DNA from 2 places in the Streptomyces sp. NPDC043867 genome. Region 1 is predicted to be linked to the other one. Evidence: riboswitches for the same ligand, from Rfam matches in the RefSeq annotation. Region 1 holds a riboswitch; the other holds the start of a gene.
What was found. Region 1 has a riboswitch for cobalamin ahead of AC069T_RS18255 (ribonucleoside-diphosphate reductase subunit alpha). Riboswitches for the same ligand answer to the same signal wherever they lie in the genome.
Positions count from the first base shown of each region.

Region 2: it holds a riboswitch for cobalamin, as region 1 does, so the genes downstream of both, AC069T_RS22930 (cobalamin biosynthesis protein) here and AC069T_RS18255 (ribonucleoside-diphosphate reductase subunit alpha) in region 1, are expected to answer to the same signal.

Region 1 covers NZ_JBWKDS010000016.1:131,007-140,293, forward strand. The annotation lists gene cyc1 (epi-isozizaene synthase) at 1-281, shown strand, start outside; gene AC069T_RS18235 (bifunctional albaflavenone monooxygenase/terpene synthase) at 278-1,648, shown strand; gene AC069T_RS18240 (GlxA family transcriptional regulator) at 1,695-2,657, opposite strand; gene AC069T_RS18245 (hypothetical protein) at 2,752-2,985, shown strand; gene AC069T_RS18250 (ribonucleotide-diphosphate reductase subunit beta) at 2,898-3,911, opposite strand; gene AC069T_RS18255 (ribonucleoside-diphosphate reductase subunit alpha) at 3,911-6,307, opposite strand; cobalamin riboswitch at 6,436-6,594, opposite strand; gene AC069T_RS18260 (GNAT family N-acetyltransferase) at 6,659-7,171, opposite strand; gene mctP (monocarboxylate uptake permease MctP) at 7,248-8,858, opposite strand; gene AC069T_RS18270 (DUF3311 domain-containing protein) at 8,855-9,118, opposite strand.
Region 2 covers NZ_JBWKDS010000023.1:80,363-87,103, forward strand. The annotation lists gene AC069T_RS22925 (cobyric acid synthase) at 1-1,102, opposite strand, end outside; gene AC069T_RS22930 (cobalamin biosynthesis protein) at 1,099-2,052, opposite strand; cobalamin riboswitch at 2,160-2,300, opposite strand; gene AC069T_RS22935 (hypothetical protein) at 2,440-2,661, opposite strand; gene AC069T_RS22940 (inorganic phosphate transporter) at 2,674-3,927, opposite strand; gene AC069T_RS22945 (class II aldolase/adducin family protein) at 4,217-4,948, shown strand; gene AC069T_RS22950 (alpha/beta hydrolase family protein) at 5,914-6,741, shown strand, end outside.

The DNA.
Region 1 (9,287 bases):
TCGAAGACGCTGTCGCAGAAGTGCGCCGAAGGGTGGAGGAATGCATCTCCGATTTCCTCGCCGTCGAAAAGGATGTGGAGCGGCTCGCCGACTCCCTCGCGGACGGGACCGTACAGGGCAAGGAACTGTGCGTCGCCGTGAAGACCTGTCTCGCCAATATGCGGAACTGGTTCAGTTCCGTGTACTGGTTCCACCACGAGTCGGGCCGGTACATGGTCGACAGCTGGGACGACCGCGCCACGCCCCCGTACGTCAACAACGAAGCGGCAGGTGAGAAATGACCGTCGAGTCCGTACCGCCCGCGGCACCCCCGGCGCCGGAGCTGTCCACCCCCCCGCCGGCCGGAGGTGGTGTTCCGGGTCTCGGCCACGGCTGGAAACTCGTCCGCGACCCACTGGGCTTCCTGGCCCAGCTGCGCGACCACGGTGACGTCGTCCGGCTCAGGCTGGGCCCCAAGACGGTGTACGCGGTCACCACGCCCGCCCTCACCGGGGCGCTGGCGCTGAGCCCCGACTACGAGATCGGCGGCCCGCTGTGGGAGTCCCTGGAGGGACTGCTCGGCAAGAACGGCGTCGCGACCGCCAACGGCCCGCTGCACCGGCGCCAGCGCCGGACGATCCAGCCCGCGTTCCGGGCCGACATCATCCACGAGTACGCGTCCGTGATGGAGGAGGAGGCGCGCGCGTTCGCGGACCGCTTCGCCTCCGGCGGGCCGGTGGACTGCACCTCGGAGTCGTTCCGGGTGGCCGTGCGCATGGCCGCCCGCTGTCTGCTGCGCGGCCGGTTCATGGACGAGCGCGCCGAGCGGCTGAGCATCGCGCTCACGACCGTGTTCCGCGGTATGTACCAACGCATGGTCATCCCGGCGGGACCGCTCTATCGGCTACCCCTTCCGGCCAATCGAAAATTCGACCGAGCGTTGGCCGATTTGCACCTTCTCGTCGACGAGATCATCGACGAGCGCCGCGCATCTGGTCAAAAGCCGGACGATTTGCTGACGGCATTGCTGGAGGCGAAGGACGACAACGGGGATCCCATCGACGAGCAGGAGGTGCACGACCAAGTCGTCGCGATACTCACCCCCGGAAGTGAAACCATCGCTTCCACGATCATGTGGCTGCTTCAGGTACTCACGGCGCACCCGGAACAGGCGGCCAAAGTGAGTGAAGAGGTCGAATCCGTCGCGGGGGACCGGCCCGTCGGATTCGGTGACGTCCGAAAGCTGACGCACACCAACAATGTCGTCGTCGAGACGATGCGACTGCACCCCGCCGTATGGATATTGACGCGGCGCGCCGTGACCGAAACCGAGCTCGGCGGCTACCGCATTCCGGCCGGTGCCGACATCGTGTACAGCCCGTACGCGATCCAGCGCGACCCGCGCTCGTACGCGCAGCACCTGGATTTCGACCCAGGCCGCTGGCTCCCGGAACGCTCCAGGGACCTGCCGAAGTACGCCATGCGCCCGTTCAGCGTGGGCAACCGGAAGTGCCCGAGCGACCACTTCTCGATGGCGCAGCTCACGCTCATCACGGCGACCGTGGCGTCCCGGTGGCGCTTTCGGCAGGACGCCGAGTCCAAGGACGCGACCCGCGTCGGCATCACGCTGCGCCCGCACGGCCTGGTGCTGAGGGCCGACCCGCGCTGAGCCGAGGCTTCGGGTGCGCCCTCGGGGGAGGGCGCACCCCTCGCGCTCAGGCGGCCCGCGGCCCCCGGAACGCACGGCGGTAGGCGCCGGGTGTCGTCCCGAGGCTCCGCAGGAACTGGTGGCGCAGCGCGGCCGCGTTGCCGAAGCCGGTCCGGCCGGCGATCGCGTCCATCGTCTCGTCGGTGACTTCGAGCAACTCCTGCGCCAGCAGCACGCGTTGGCGCAGCAACCAGCGGTACGGCGTGGTGCCGGTCTCCTGCTGGAAGCGGCGCGCGAAGGTGCGCGGGGACATGTGGGCGCGGGCCGCGAGCTGTTCCACCGTCACCTCCTCCTCGAGGTGGCGCTCCATCCACACGAGGACCTCGCCGACGGTGTCGCACTGCGAGCGGGGCAGCGGCCGCTCGATGTACTGGGCCTGCCCGCCGTCCCGGTGCGGGGGCACGACCATGCGGCGGGCGATGGCGTTGGCGACCTCGGGGCCGTGTTCCTGGCGCACCAGGTGCAGGCAGGCGTCGATGCCGGCGGCGGTGCCCGCCGAGGTGATCACCGCCCCCGCGTCGACGTACAGCACGTCCGGCTCCACGATCGCCCGCGGGTACTGGCGGGCGAGAGCGTCCGCGTGGTGCCAGTGCACGGTGCAGCGCCGGCCGTCCAGCAGTCCGGCCGCGCCGAGCACGAAGACGCCGGAGCACACGCTGAGCACCCGGGCACCCCGGGCGACGGCCCGGCGCAGCGCGTCGAGCAGCTCCTCGGGATACCCGCGGTCGGCATACGAGTCGCCGGCCGGCACCACGACGAGATCGGCCGCCTCCAGCCGCTCCAGGCCGTGCTCGGTCCGCAGGGAGAACCCCGCGTGCGTGCCCAGTGTGGACCCCTCCGCCGAGGCGACCGCGAAGTCGTACACCGGCAGTCCGTCGTCGCTGCGGTCGAGTCCGAACACCTCGCAGACCACGCCGAGTTCGAAGGGATGCACACCGTCCAGCAGGACCACCGCCACGTTTTTCAGCATGCCGCCCAGTGTGCACCCGATGTGGCAGGAATTCGAGGGTTCACGGCAGTCCTGCCACTGACCCGGGCCGGCGATGGGCGCGACAGTAGTGTTCATGGAGACATTCGTGAACACCACCGTCGCCCTGCTGACCGTCCTCGGGATCTTCCTCGTCGTGGCCCTGCCCTCACTGATCGGGCTGCGCCGGGAGTGGCGCGTCGACCGGGAACTGAGGGCCGCCGAAAACGCCGCCGCCGGGACTCAGAAGTCCTCGTCGAAGCCGACCGAGCCCTCCACCGCCACCTGGTACGCCGAGGGACGGCGCTCGAAGAAGTTGGTCAGCTCCTGAACACCCTGGAGCTCCATGAAGGAGAACGGGTTCTCCGAGCCGTACACCGGGGCGAAGCCGAGACGCGCCAGGCGCTGGTCGGCGACGCACTCCAGGTACTGCCGCATCGAGTCCGTGTTCATCCCCGGGAGGCCGTCACCGCACAGGTCGCGCGCGAACTGCAGCTCGGCCTCGACGGCCTCCCGCAGCATGTCGGTGACCTGCTCCTCGAGCCGGTCGTCGAAGAGCTCCGGCTCCTCCTTGCGGACCGTGTCGACCACCTCGAAGGCGAAGGACATGTGCATCGTCTCGTCGCGGAACACCCAGTTGGTGCCGGTCGCAAGACCGTGCAGGAGACCCCGGCTGCGGAACCAGTAGACGTACGCGAAGGCGCCGTAGAAGAAGAGCCCCTCGATGCACGCGGCGAAGCAGATCAGGTTCAGCAGGAAGCGCCGCCGGTCGGCCTTCGACTCCAGCCGGTCCAGCTTCTCGACCGAGTCCATCCACTTGAAGCAGAACCCGGCCTTCTCGCGGATGGACGGGATGCTCTCGACGGCGTCGAAGGCCGCCGCGCGGTCCTCCGGGTCCGGCAGATACGTGTCGAGCAGCGTCAGGTAGAACTGCACGTGCACGGCCTCCTCGAACAGCTGGCGCGAGAGATACAGCCGCGCCTCCGGGGAGTTGATGTGCTTGTACAGCGTCAGCACCAGGTTGTTCGCGACGATCGAGTCACCCGTCGCGAAGAACGCGACGAGGCGGCCGATCATGTGCTGCTCGCCCTGGGACAGCTTCGCCAGGTCGGCGACGTCCGAGTGGAGGTCGACCTCCTCGACGGTCCAGGTGTTCTTGATCGCGTCCCGGTAGCGCTCGTAGAAGTCCGGGTAGCGCATCGGGCGGAGCGTCAGCTCGAAGCCCGGGTCGAGCAGGTTCTTGGTCTCGCTGGACATCACTGGCAGGCCTCGCAGGACTCGGGGTTCTCAAGGGAGCAGGCGACGGCGTCCTCGTCGGGTACCGCCTGTACGGCGACGGCGTCCTCGTCGGGGACCGCCTGCACGGGGACGGGGGTCTGCGCCCGGGCGGCGCGGGCGATGCGGGTCGCCGGACGTGAGCGCAGGTAGTACGTCGTCTTCAGGCCCGACTTCCAGGCGTACGCGTACATCGAGGAGAGCTTGCCGATGGTCGGCGTCTCCAGGAACAGGTTCAGCGACTGGGCCTGGTCCAGGTACGGGGTCCGGGCGGCGGCCATGTCGATCAGCGCGCGCTGCGGGATCTCCCAGGCCGTGCGGTACAGGTCGCGCACCTCCTGCGGCACCCGGGTGAAGCCCCGCACGGAGCCGTTCGCCTCGCGCAGCGCCTCCCGGGTCTGCGCGTCCCACACGCCGAGCCGCTTCAGCTCCTCCACCAGGTAGGAGTTGACCTGGAGGAACTCGCCGGACAGCGTCTCGCGCTTGAACAGGTTGGAGACCTGCGGCTCGATGCACTCGTAGACACCCGCGATGGAAGCGATCGTCGCGGTCGGCGCGATGGCGAGCAGCAGCGAGTTGCGCAAGCCGACGGCCGCGATCCGCTCCCGCAGGGCCGCCCAGCGCTCCGGCCAGACCGGCTCCACGGCGTAGTGGTCGGGGTGCAGGACACCGCGGGCGGTGCGGGTCTTCTCCCAGGCGGGGAGCGGGCCGTTGCGCTCGGCGAGGTCCGCGGACGCCTCGTAGGCGGCCAGCATGACGCGTTCGGCGATCCGGGTGGAGAGCTGCTTGGCCGCGGCGGAGTCGAAGGGCAGCCGCAGTTTGAAGAAGACGTCCTGAAGGCCCATCGCGCCGAGGCCCACCGGGCGCCACCGGGCGTTGGAGCGGCCTGCCTGCTCGGTCGGGTAGAAGTTGATGTCGACGACCCGGTCGAGGAAGGTCACCGCCGTGCGGACGGTCTCGTCCAGCCGCTCCCAGTCGATGTCCCCGTCGACGACGAAGGCGCCGAGGTTGACCGAGCCGAGGTTGCAGACCGCGGTCTCCCCGTCGTTCGTGACCTCCAGGATCTCGGTGCACAGGTTCGAGGAGTGGACGGTGTGGCCCGGCTCCGCCGTCTGGTTGGCGGTGCGGTTGGCGGCGTCCTTGAACGTCATCCAGCCGTTGCCGGTCTGCGCCAGGGTGCGCATCATCCGGCCGTACAGGTCGCGGGCGGGGATCGTCTTCCTGGCCAGCCCCGCCTCCTCGGCCCTGCGGTACGCGGCGTCGAACTCCTCGCCCCACAGGTCGACCAGCTCGGGCACGTCGGACGGCGAGAACAGCGACCAGACGCCGTTCGCGTCGACCCGGCGCATGAACTCGTCGGGGATCCAGTGCGCGAGGTTGAGATTGTGCGTACGGCGGGCGTCCTCACCGGTGTTGTCGCGCAGCTCCAGGAACTCCTCGATGTCGGAGTGCCAGGTCTCCAGGTAGACCGCGGCCGCGCCCTTGCGCCGGCCGCCCTGGTTCACCGCGGCGACCGAGGCGTCCAGCGTCTTGAGGAACGGCACGATGCCGTTGGAGTGCCCGTTGGTGCCGCGGATCAGCGAACCGCGGGAGCGGATGCGGGAGTAGGACAGGCCGATGCCGCCGGCGTGCTTCGAGAGGCGGGCCACCTGGTGGTAGCGGTCGTAGAGGGAGTCCAGCTCGTCCAGCGGGGAGTCGAGGAGGTAGCAGGACGACATCTGCGGGTGCCGGGTGCCGGAGTTGAACAGCGTGGGGGAGGAGGGCAGGTAGTCGAGCCGGCTCATCAGACCGTAGAGCGCGGCCACTTCGTCGACGGCGCGGGAGGTGTCGTCCTCGGCGAGACCGGAGGCGACGCGCAGCATGAAGAACTGCGGGGTCTCGATCACGCGCCGGGTGATCGGGTGCCGGAGCAGGTAGCGGCTGTGCAGGGTGCGCAGGCCGAAGTAGCCGAAGCGGTCGTCGCCCGCGACGTCGACGAGCGTGTCGAGGCGTGCCGCGTGCAGGCGGACGAACTCGGCGGTGCGGTCCGCGATCAGTCCCTCCCGGTGCCCGACGGCGACCGAACCGGAGAAGGACGTGACGCCCTGCGACGCGGCCTCGGCGGCGATGCTGAACGTCAGCAGCCGCGCGGCCAGGCGTGAGTAGACCGGGTCCTCGGAGATGAGTCCCGCCGCGGCCTCGGTGGCCAGTTCGCGCAGCTCCGCCTCGTCCGCCCGCGCGGACCGGCCGCGCAGTGCGGCGGCGGCGACCCGGCCGGGGTCGGCGTCGGGGAGGTCGGCGGTGAGGTCGGTCAGGGTCCGCAGCAGCGCGGCACCGGGACCGTCCGGCTGGGCCGATGTCGCGGGCGGTGTCGCCGGATCGGCTGGCGCGATGGTCACGTGGGGCTCTCCCTCGCTCGGCACGGGGCCTTCGGGAGGGCAGCGGGGCACACGTCGTCCCGCACGGGTACGCGTGCGTCCACCGGCCCATTCCACGAGGCCCGGACGTCTGGGCACCCGGACCGGACGGACCGGGCGCACTGCCGGCAGGTCCTCGGACTGACCGTGTGCGCGAACGCGCACAAGTACACCGTTGCGGGACAGTTCCGGATTCGCACCGGATTCCCCTGCGGCGACAGCGAGCATGAGCATACATCTTGTGCCGGGCCGCCGAGGCGCCCCCACATGTTGTGTCGTGTCGGCTCCGGAGGGTGGCAGTCGGCGGGGAGGCCGCCGTCGGCACCGCCGCTGTCAGAGCGTCAGCTCGTACGTCAGCAGCAGGATGTCGTCGAGGTCCGGGACCGGGTTCCAGTCGCGTGCGGGGGCCCGGGTGAAACCGAGCCGCTCGTAGACGCGATGGGCGGCGCGCATGGTGCGCTGGGTGGAGAGCACGACGCGGAAACACCCCTCCGTGGTCCGTGCGCGGTCGATGCACGCCCGCACCAGGGCCTCGCCGGCGCCTCTTCCACGCGCCTCACGGGCGACCGCGAGCATGCGGATCTCGGCCTCGCCGGGGCCCGCGAGCTCGGCCAGGGCGCTGCCCGCCGACGGCACATGGGTCACGCCGCCGAGCACCGTGCCCTGCCGGTCGACGGCGACGAGGACCTCGGCCGCGGCGGCGCGCCGCGCGACGTCCCGCAGGTGCACCAGGTAGCCGTCGCTCTCCCCGAAGTCGAGCAGGCCGTCCCCGAGATACGCCTGCGCGGTGATCTCCCCGAGCGTCTCGTACTCCTCGGGCCTGGCCCGTCTGATGAGGATGTCCATGCGGCCGAGTCTGCCGGAAACGGACGACGACGGGCCGCCGGTTCTCCCCGGCGGCCCGTCGTCCGACGCGCGGGACTCAGTGGGCGGCGCCCGCCGTGGCCGTCGGGAGTTCCGTCCGGACACCCGGGTCCCCGGCGTCCGCCGTGTAGTCCGCGGGCGAGGTCTCGTCCACACCGTCGGGGGCCTTCGCCGCGCGCAGGACGAAGGTCAGCACCACCGTCACCACGACGTTCAGCACGAAGGCCGTCAGACCGATGTAGCCGATCTCCCCGATGCCGGGGATCTCCTTGGAGCTGCCGCCGAAGTGCTTCTGCGTCGGGGAGGCGACCCCGTACGCGGCGAGGGTGCCGTAGGTCATGCCGACCGCCCAGCCCGCGAGGAGCGCCCAGCGGTGGAACCAGCGGGTGAACAGGCCGCCGACGAGCGCCGGGAAGGTCTGCAGGATCCAGATGCCGCCCAGCAGCTGGAAGTTGATCGCGACGGTCTTGTCCATGGTGAGGACGAAGGCCAGCGCACCCACCTTCACCAGCAGCGAGACCAGCTTGGAGACCTGGGTCTCCTGCTTCGGTGTGGCGTCCGGCTTGATGAAGTCCTTGTAGATGTTGCGGGTGAAGAGGTTCGCCGCGGCGATCGACATGATCGCCGCCGGCACCAGCGCACCGATGCCGATGGCCGCGAAGGCCACACCCGCGAACCAGTCGGGGAACATCGTCTCGAAGAGCTGCGGGATCGCCAGCTGCCCGTTCTCCACCTTCACCCCGGCCGCGATCGCCATGAACCCGAGCAGGGCGAGCAGGCCGAGCATCAGCGAGTACAGCGGCAGGATCGTGGTGTTGCGCCGGATCACCTCACGGCTGCGGCTGGACAGCGTCGCGGTGATCGAGTGCGGGTACATGAACAGCGCCAGCGCCGAACCGAGGGCGAGCGTGGCGTACGTCCACTGCCCGGCCTCGGCGGGCACGATGCCGCCCGCGCCCGCGGCCGTGTACTTGTCGCCCGCCGCCTTGAAGATCTCGTCGAACCCGCCGAGCTTGATGGGGATGTAGATGATGGCCACCGCGATCACGATGTAGATCAGGGTGTCCTTCACGAACGCGATCAGGGCAGGCGCCCGCAGGCCCGACGAGTACGTGTACGCGGCCAGCACGCCGAACGCGATGAGCAGCGGCAGGTCCTTCACGAACCAGTTGGTGTTCTCACCGCCGCCGACGCCCATCACGTCCAGCACCGCCTGGATGCCCACGAGTTGCAGCGCGATGTAGGGCATCGTGGCGAGGATGCCGGTCACGGCCACCGCCAGCGACAGCCCCTTGCAGCCGAAGCGCCCGCGCACGAAGTCCGATGTCGTCACATAGCCGTGCTTGTGCGAGACCGACCACAGCCGCGGCAGGAACGTGAAGATCAGCGGGTAGACGAGGATGGTGTACGGCACGGCGAAGAAGCCGGCCGCGCCCGCGGCGTAGATCGCCGCGGGTACGGCGACGAAGGTGTACGCCGTGTAGAGGTCGCCGCCGAGCAGGAACCAGGTGACCCAGGTGCCGAACGACCGTCCGCCCAGGCCCCATTCGTCGAGGCTGTGCTCGACCTCGGCCTTGCGCCAGCGTGCGGCGAGGAAGCCCATGACCGTGACGGCCACGAAGAAGAAGATGAAGACGCCGAGGGCGACTCCGTTCACGCCGTCCTTCACTTCGACGCACCCCCGCCCCTGGGCGTACGGCCGCGCTGGTCACGCTGCCAGAGCTGGTACGCGGTCATCGTGAGCAGCGTGGAGATGAGCACCCACAGCATCTGGTACCAGTAGAAGAAGGGGATCCCGATGAACGTCGGGTCGGTCTTCGCGTACGAGCCGACCCAGAGCATCGCCACGAAGGGTGCGACGAGACAGAGGGCGATCACCACACGGACCGGTGTCACCACCGGTGGCTTCACTTCGGGCACATCTGACATTCGGCGGCTCCGTCCCCTCGCTGATCACCTGTGCAACGCGCAGGCAATCTAGGCGACGGTGTCACGCACACGGAACCCCCCGTCCGCATATCGGTCCCCACCGGCGGGTTCCCGGTGGGCAAACGCCCGGAGGGGGCCTTTTTGCGCACCTGTGAAGGCGCCCGCGTCG
Region 2 (6,741 bases), on a different contig from region 1:
CGACGTCGTCCTCGATGTGCTCGCCGAGGGCCTGGAAGCCGCCGCAGATCCCGAGCACCGGACGCCCCTCGGCGGCCCGCCGGGCGATCGCGTCCGCGAGGCCGCGCTCCCGCAGCCACTGAAGGGCCCGCACCGTCCCCCGGGTGCCCGGTACGACGACGAGGTCGGCGTCGGCCAGTTCCTCCGCCCGGTCCACGAACCGCACCACGACGCCCGGTTCCGCGGCGAGGGCGTCGACGTCCGTGAAGTTGGACATCAGCGGGACCGCGCAGACCGCGACCCGCAGCACGTCCTCGCCGACGGGCGGCGCCACGACGGACTCCCGGACGGTCCCGCGCAGCGAGACCCTCCCCCACGCTCGGCTTCGCTCGCGCGGGGGGACCCCCAGGCCGTCCTCCTCGTCGATGCCGAGGCCGTGCCGGAAGGGCAGGACGCCGTACGAGGGGCGGCCGGTGAGACCGCGCAGCATGTCGAGCCCCGGCTCCAGCAGGGACACGTCGCCGCGGAACTTGTTGACCAGGAACCCGGCGACGAGCGCCTGGTCCTCGCGGCTCAGCAGCGCGACCGTGCCGAAGAACGAGGCGAAGACGCCCCCGCGGTCGATGTCCCCGACCACGAGGACGGGCAGCCGCGCGTTGCGGGCGATGCCCATGTTCACGATGTCGGTACGGCGCAGGTTGATCTCGGCAGGACTGCCTGCCCCTTCACAGATCACCGCGTCATACGTGCCCCGCAACCGAGCCAGGCAGTCCAGCACGGTCCCGAGCAGTGCCTCCTGGCGGCCCCCGTGGTAGCCGCGCGCACTCATCTCGCCCACCGGCTTCCCCATGAGCACGACCTGGCTGCTGCGGTCGCTCCCAGGCTTGAGCAGCACCGGGTTCATCAGCGCGGTCGGCTCCACGCGGGCGGCCTGCGCCTGCATGGCCTGCGCCCGCCCGATCTCCGCCCCCTCGCGCGTGACGAACGAGTTGAGGGACATGTTCTGCGCCTTGAAGGGCGCCACCTTCACGCCCTGGCGCACCAGCCACCGGCAGATCCCGGCGGTCACCACGCTCTTGCCGGCGTCGGAGGTGGTGCCGGCGATCAGCAGTCCGCCGCTCATCGGGTACGCCCCTTCGTGAGTCCCTGCGTGAGCAGCCGCCCGGCGACGCACACGCCCAGCGCGAGCCCGCTCACCCGCCGGGACAGCCGTACGGCCCGCTCGATGTCGCCGACGGCCACGGCCCGCCCGGCGCCGTTCAGCACGGGCCGGTGCTCGACCCGCCCCCCGTACGAGAGGGTCCCGCCCAGCCGTACGCCCAGCGCCCCCGCGAAGGAGGCCTCCACGGGACCGGCGTTGGGGCTCGGGTGTCTGGCGGCGTCGGCACGCCAGGCGCGCACGGCACCGCGCGGATCACCGCCCGCGACGGCCGCGAGTACGGCGGTCAGCCGGGCCCCCGGCCAGCCGGCGACGTCGTCGAGCCGCGCGGAGGCCCACCCGTAGCGGCGGTACCTGCTGGACCTGTGCCCGACCATCGCGTCGAGCGTGTTCACGGCCCGGAAGGCGACGAGCCCGGGCACGCCGCCGACGGCGCCCCAGACCAGGGCGCCCACGACGGCGTCGGAGGTGTTCTCGGCGACGGACTCGACCACGGCCCGGGCGATCCCGTCGGCGTCCAGCGCCTGCGGATCCCGCCCGCACAGGTGGGGCAGCCGCTCGCGGGCGGCGTCGACGTCGCCGGCGGCCAGTGCACCGCCGATGGTCCCGGCCTCCCGGCCGAGGGAGGTGCCCCCGACGACGGCCCAGGTGGCGGCAGCGGTCAGCGCGACGGAGGCGGCGGGGGAGGTGCGCACACGGCGGCTCGCGAGGGCCGCGAGAGCGGCGGCGCCACCGGCGCAGACCGCGGTGTGCAGCGCGCCCCATCCGCGGTGGTCGCGCCACAGCACCCGTTCCACGGCGCCCGCGGCCCGCCCGAACGCGGCGACCGGGTGCCCGCGGCGGGGATCGCCGAGGAGCAGGTCGCCGAGGAGGCCGGCGGTGGCGCCGTACGCGAAGACGCGATCGGCACGCACGGGCTCAGCCCGCCGTGGGGTGCGGCAGCACCCTCGTACTCGTCAGGACCCGCAACGGGCAGCCGCGCATGGCGATATGTCCTCACTCAGGGTGTCCGCGCCCTGGTTCGAAGAGACCGGCGGTGAGAGTTCCTGGCTCCCGGGGGCGTTCTTCCCCGGTGACAGTGGCGGGACCGCGCCGGATTCGCACCGGCTTCCTCTCCTGCCGCCGTAGTTGGCTCCGGCAGTCCACCACGGGGTCAGAACAGCCGTCAACTTGCTGTTGACCTGCGAAGGGAGAGTGTGCGAAGCCCCACACGCAGGTGGGGTGCGGGACGGTGTTCCGTCCCGCACCCCACGTGAAGTGATGCCGCGTTGTTCGGTTTTTGTCGGGTTTCAGCCCGGTCGTCAGGCGACGATCAGGTAGATGCCGTACGCCACGGCCGCCGCGCACGCGGCGAAGCAGGCGTACGCGCCGGTCACCGCGAGGGCGGCGGAACCGCCCCGGGTGGCCCCGGACTCGCGCTTGGAGAGGCCGACGATGCCGAGGGTGAAGAGGCCGACGAGGGCCACGGTGACCACGAGGCTGGCTCCGAAGACGGAGCCGAGGGCTGCCCAGTCGATGTTCATGCTGTTCGTTCCTTAGACCGTGGCCGGGCGGGTGGGCTCGGTGGTGGTGCCGGCGTCCGGGGCCGGGATGGTGGCCGTCAGACCGAGGTCGGCCGTGGCGACCGGGCCGGCCGGCGGCGGGGTGACCGCGGCGATCGCGGCGGTCACGACGCCCGCGGGCTCGGCCTGGCCGTCGTTGACGTTGGCCATGGTGACCGGCTGGCGGCGCGAGAGCGTCCAGATGACACCGGCGCCGGCCACGAGCAGCACGCCCGTGGTGACGATGCCCCAGGTGCCCTGCTGGGTGAGGAACTCGGCACCGGCGCCGACGAGGCCGGCGGCCGGCAGGGTCAGGCCCCACGCGATGAACATGCGGCTCGCGGTCGACCAGCGGACGACCCCGCCCTTGCGGCCGAGGCCCGAGCCCATGACGGCGCCGGAGCAGGACTGCGTGGTGGAGAGCGAGAAGCCCAGGTGCGAGGAGGCGAGGATGACCGTGGCGGCGCTGGTCTGGGCGGCGAAGCCCTGCGGCGGCGCGAGGTCGGTGAGGCCCTTGCCCATGGTGCGGATGATGCGCCAGCCGCCCAGGTAGGTACCGAGCGCGATGGCCATGCCGGCCGCGACGATGACCCAGGTGGGAGGGTTGGAGCCCGGCGCGAGGACACCGCCGGTGACCAGGGCGAGGGTGATGATGCCCATGGTCTTCTGCGCGTCGTTCGTGCCGTGGGCAAGCGACACCAGGCCCGCGGAGGCGATCTGGCCTGCGCGGTACCCCTTGGCGGTCGCCTTCTCGTCGGCGCGGTTGCCGATCCGGTACGTCAGGCGCGTGGCCAGCATCGCGGCCAGTCCGGCGACGACCGGCGCGGCGACCGCGGGGATGAGCACCTTGGTGACGACGGTCGAGCCGTTCACCGACGACCAGCCGGCCGACATGACCGCGGCGCCGATGAGGCCGCCGAAGAGTGCGTGAGAGGAGCTGGAGGGCAGACCCAGGAGCCAGGTCAGCAGATTCCACAGGATGGCGCCGACGAGGGCCGCGAAGATGACCTCCGTACGGATGCCCTCCTCGTTGATGATGCCGCCGGAGATGGTCTTGGCGACCTCCACGGAGAGGAAGGCGCCGACGAGGTTCAGCGCGGCGGACATCGCCACCGCCGTCTTGGGCTTCAGAGCGCCGGTCGAGATGGTCGTCGCCATCGCGTTGGCAGTGTCGTGGAAACCGTTCGTGAAATCGAACACGAGAGCGGTGACGATCACGATCCCGAGGAGAAGCGTGATGTGTTCCATTTACCCAGGCTTCTGTTGGACGTCAGTGGCAATTGGAACGTAGGCAACCAGGGTGAACGGAAGATGAACTGGGGCGGGCAAGGTGGTGACCCGATCGGCGTGGCGCCCCTCCGCTTGTGTGGAATCGGCACCCAAGGCGTCACGCGGCAGGCGGAATCCTGGGCCCCCTGGCCCCGCGCGAGGTGTCGCAGCCCGCGCGGGGGCCCGTCGAGGAGATTCTGGTCACTCGGGCGGCGACGACGCTCGTCCTCGCCGCCGGACAGGACGCCCGCCCTGGGAGGATCGCGCCATGGCTGAGCAGCGGCGGGACGCACGGGACGACCGGTCCGGACGGGAAGGGCCCCGGGACGCGGGGGAGCGGCACGCGCCTGACCCCGAGGAGCGGCTGGCGGAGGCCTGGCGCGAACTCGTCGCGACGGCCCGCCGCGCGGTGGCCGACGGGCTGGTCGTCGGCACGTCGGGCAATGTCTCGGTGCGCGTCGGGGACACCGTGCTCGTCACGCCCACGGGGGTGCCGTACGAGCGGCTGACACCCGCCGACCTCGTCGGAGTCGACCTCGACGGCCGCCAGGTGCGCGGGTCGCTGCTGCCGACGAGCGAGCTGCCCATGCACCTCGCGATCTACCGCACCACCGACGCGCGTGCCGTCGTGCACACGCATGCCGTCCACGCGACGGCCGTCTCGACGCTCGTCCGCGAGCTGCCGCTGATCCACTACGTGTCCGGCACGCTCGGCGGACAGGTCCGGGTCGCCCCGTACGCGACGTACGGCACCGAGCGGCTGGCCGAGTACATGCTCCGGGCCCTCGTCGACCGCTCCGCCTGCCTCCTGCAGAACCACGGCACGATCGCCTACGGCACCACGCTCGCCCAGGCCTACGACCGCACCGCCCAGCTGGAGTGGATGTGCCGCGTCTGGCTGACGGCCTCGTCCGTCCCCGGCCTCACCCCCACCCTCCTGACCCCCGCACAGGCCGCGGAGGCGACGGCCCACCTGTCCCACTACGGCCAGCCGGAGTAACCCGCCGCGACGGCGTTCGGCCGGGCCGGACGTACCCGGCGGTGCCGAGCCACCCCCGCCCAGGGAGCCCCGCCCGGGCGGGGCGTTCCTCCCGCCGCGACGGCGCTCGGCCGAGGCGGACGTACCCGGCGGTGCCGAGCCACCCTCCGCCCCGGGAGTCCCGCCCGGGCGGGGCGTTCCTCCCGCCGCGACGGCGCTCAGCCGAGGCGGACGTACCCGGCGGTGCCGAGCCACCCAGCCCCGGCGGGCGTTGCCGCCGTACCGAGGCGGGGGTACGAATCTTCCGCCGCGACGGCGTTCGGCCGAGCCGGACGTACCCGGCGGTGCCGAGCCACCCAGCCCCGGCGGGCGTTGCCGCCGTACCGAGGCGGGGGTACGAATCTTCCGCCGCGACGGCGCTCGGCCGAGGCGGACGTACCCGGCGGTGCCGAGCCACCCCCGCCCAGGGAGCCCTGCCGGGGCGGGGTGTTCCTCCCGCCGCGACGGCGTTCGGCCGAGGCGGACGCATCGCGCTGGCGAGCCACCCAGCCCCGGCGGGCGTTGCCGCCGTACCGAGGCGGGGGTGCGAATCTTCCGCCGCGACGGCGTTCGGCCGAGCCGGACGTACCCGGCGGTGCCGAGCCACCCCCGCCCCGGGAGCCCCGCCCGGGCGGGGTGTTCCTCCCGCCGCGACGGCGCTCGGCCGAGGCGGACGCATCGCGCTGGCGAGCCACCAGCCCCGGCGGGCGTTGCCGCCGTACCGAGGCGGGGGTACGAATCTTCCGCCGCGACGGCGCTCAGCCGAGGCGGACGTACCCGGCGGTGCCGAGCCACCCCCGCCCCGGGGGGCCCCTCCCCGCCGGGCCGGCCCCAGGCCGGGACAGCGCCCCCGGCCCCGGCGGGCGGAACGCGGCTCCCGAGGCGGGCGGGAAACGCCGAGCCCCCGCCCGCTGGCCGAGAGCGGGCTCCCCCGGGAGACTGGACCGGTGCGCACTGTCAAAGCGACGGCCGCCGCCGTCACCGTTGCCCTTGCCGCCGGCGCGGCATCCGTCGCCGCCGGCCGGTTCGCCAGCGATGCCGCGCTGAAGGCACCACCGGGCCGGCCCCTGCCCTCCGAACCCCGCCTCACCGTGCACTCCACGGCCGCGGGCCAGATCGCGCTGACCCGCGGCCTGGCCTCGCTCCGCCCCGGCACGTACGGGCTGGGCGGCGACGGCTCCCACGCCGTCGTCGGCCCCGTCCTGGACACCGCCCCGCACCCCGCGGACACCGTCGTACGCCGTCTGGAGCGCGTCACCCACGGCACCCTGAAACCCGGCGACAAGGTGTGGCTGACCCCGAACCTCCACGTGGGCGACCCGAGCGCCGCCCTCGGCCTGGAACACGTCGACGTCGACATCCCAGGCGAGCTGGGCCCCCTGCCCGCCTGGTTCGTGCCCGGCGCCCGCGACACCTGGGTGATCACCGTGCACGGCCTGGGCACGACCCGCGAACACCCGATGAACGTCATGCCGTTCCTGCAGCGCCGGCACCTCCCGGTCCTCGACCTCGCCTACCGCGGCGACCTCGGCGCGCCCCGCCCGCAGGACGGGCTGAACCACCTCGGCGAGACCGAGTGGCGCGACCTGGACGCGGCCATCCGCTTCGTCGTGGACCAAGGGGCCGAGCACGTCATCCTGTACGGCTGGTCCACCGGCGCCACCATGGCGCTGCACGCCGCGGCGCGCTCCGCGCTGCGCGACCGCATCTCCGGACTGGTGCTGGACTCGCCCGTGCTGAGCTGGGAGACGACGCTGCGCGCCTTGGCCTCGGCC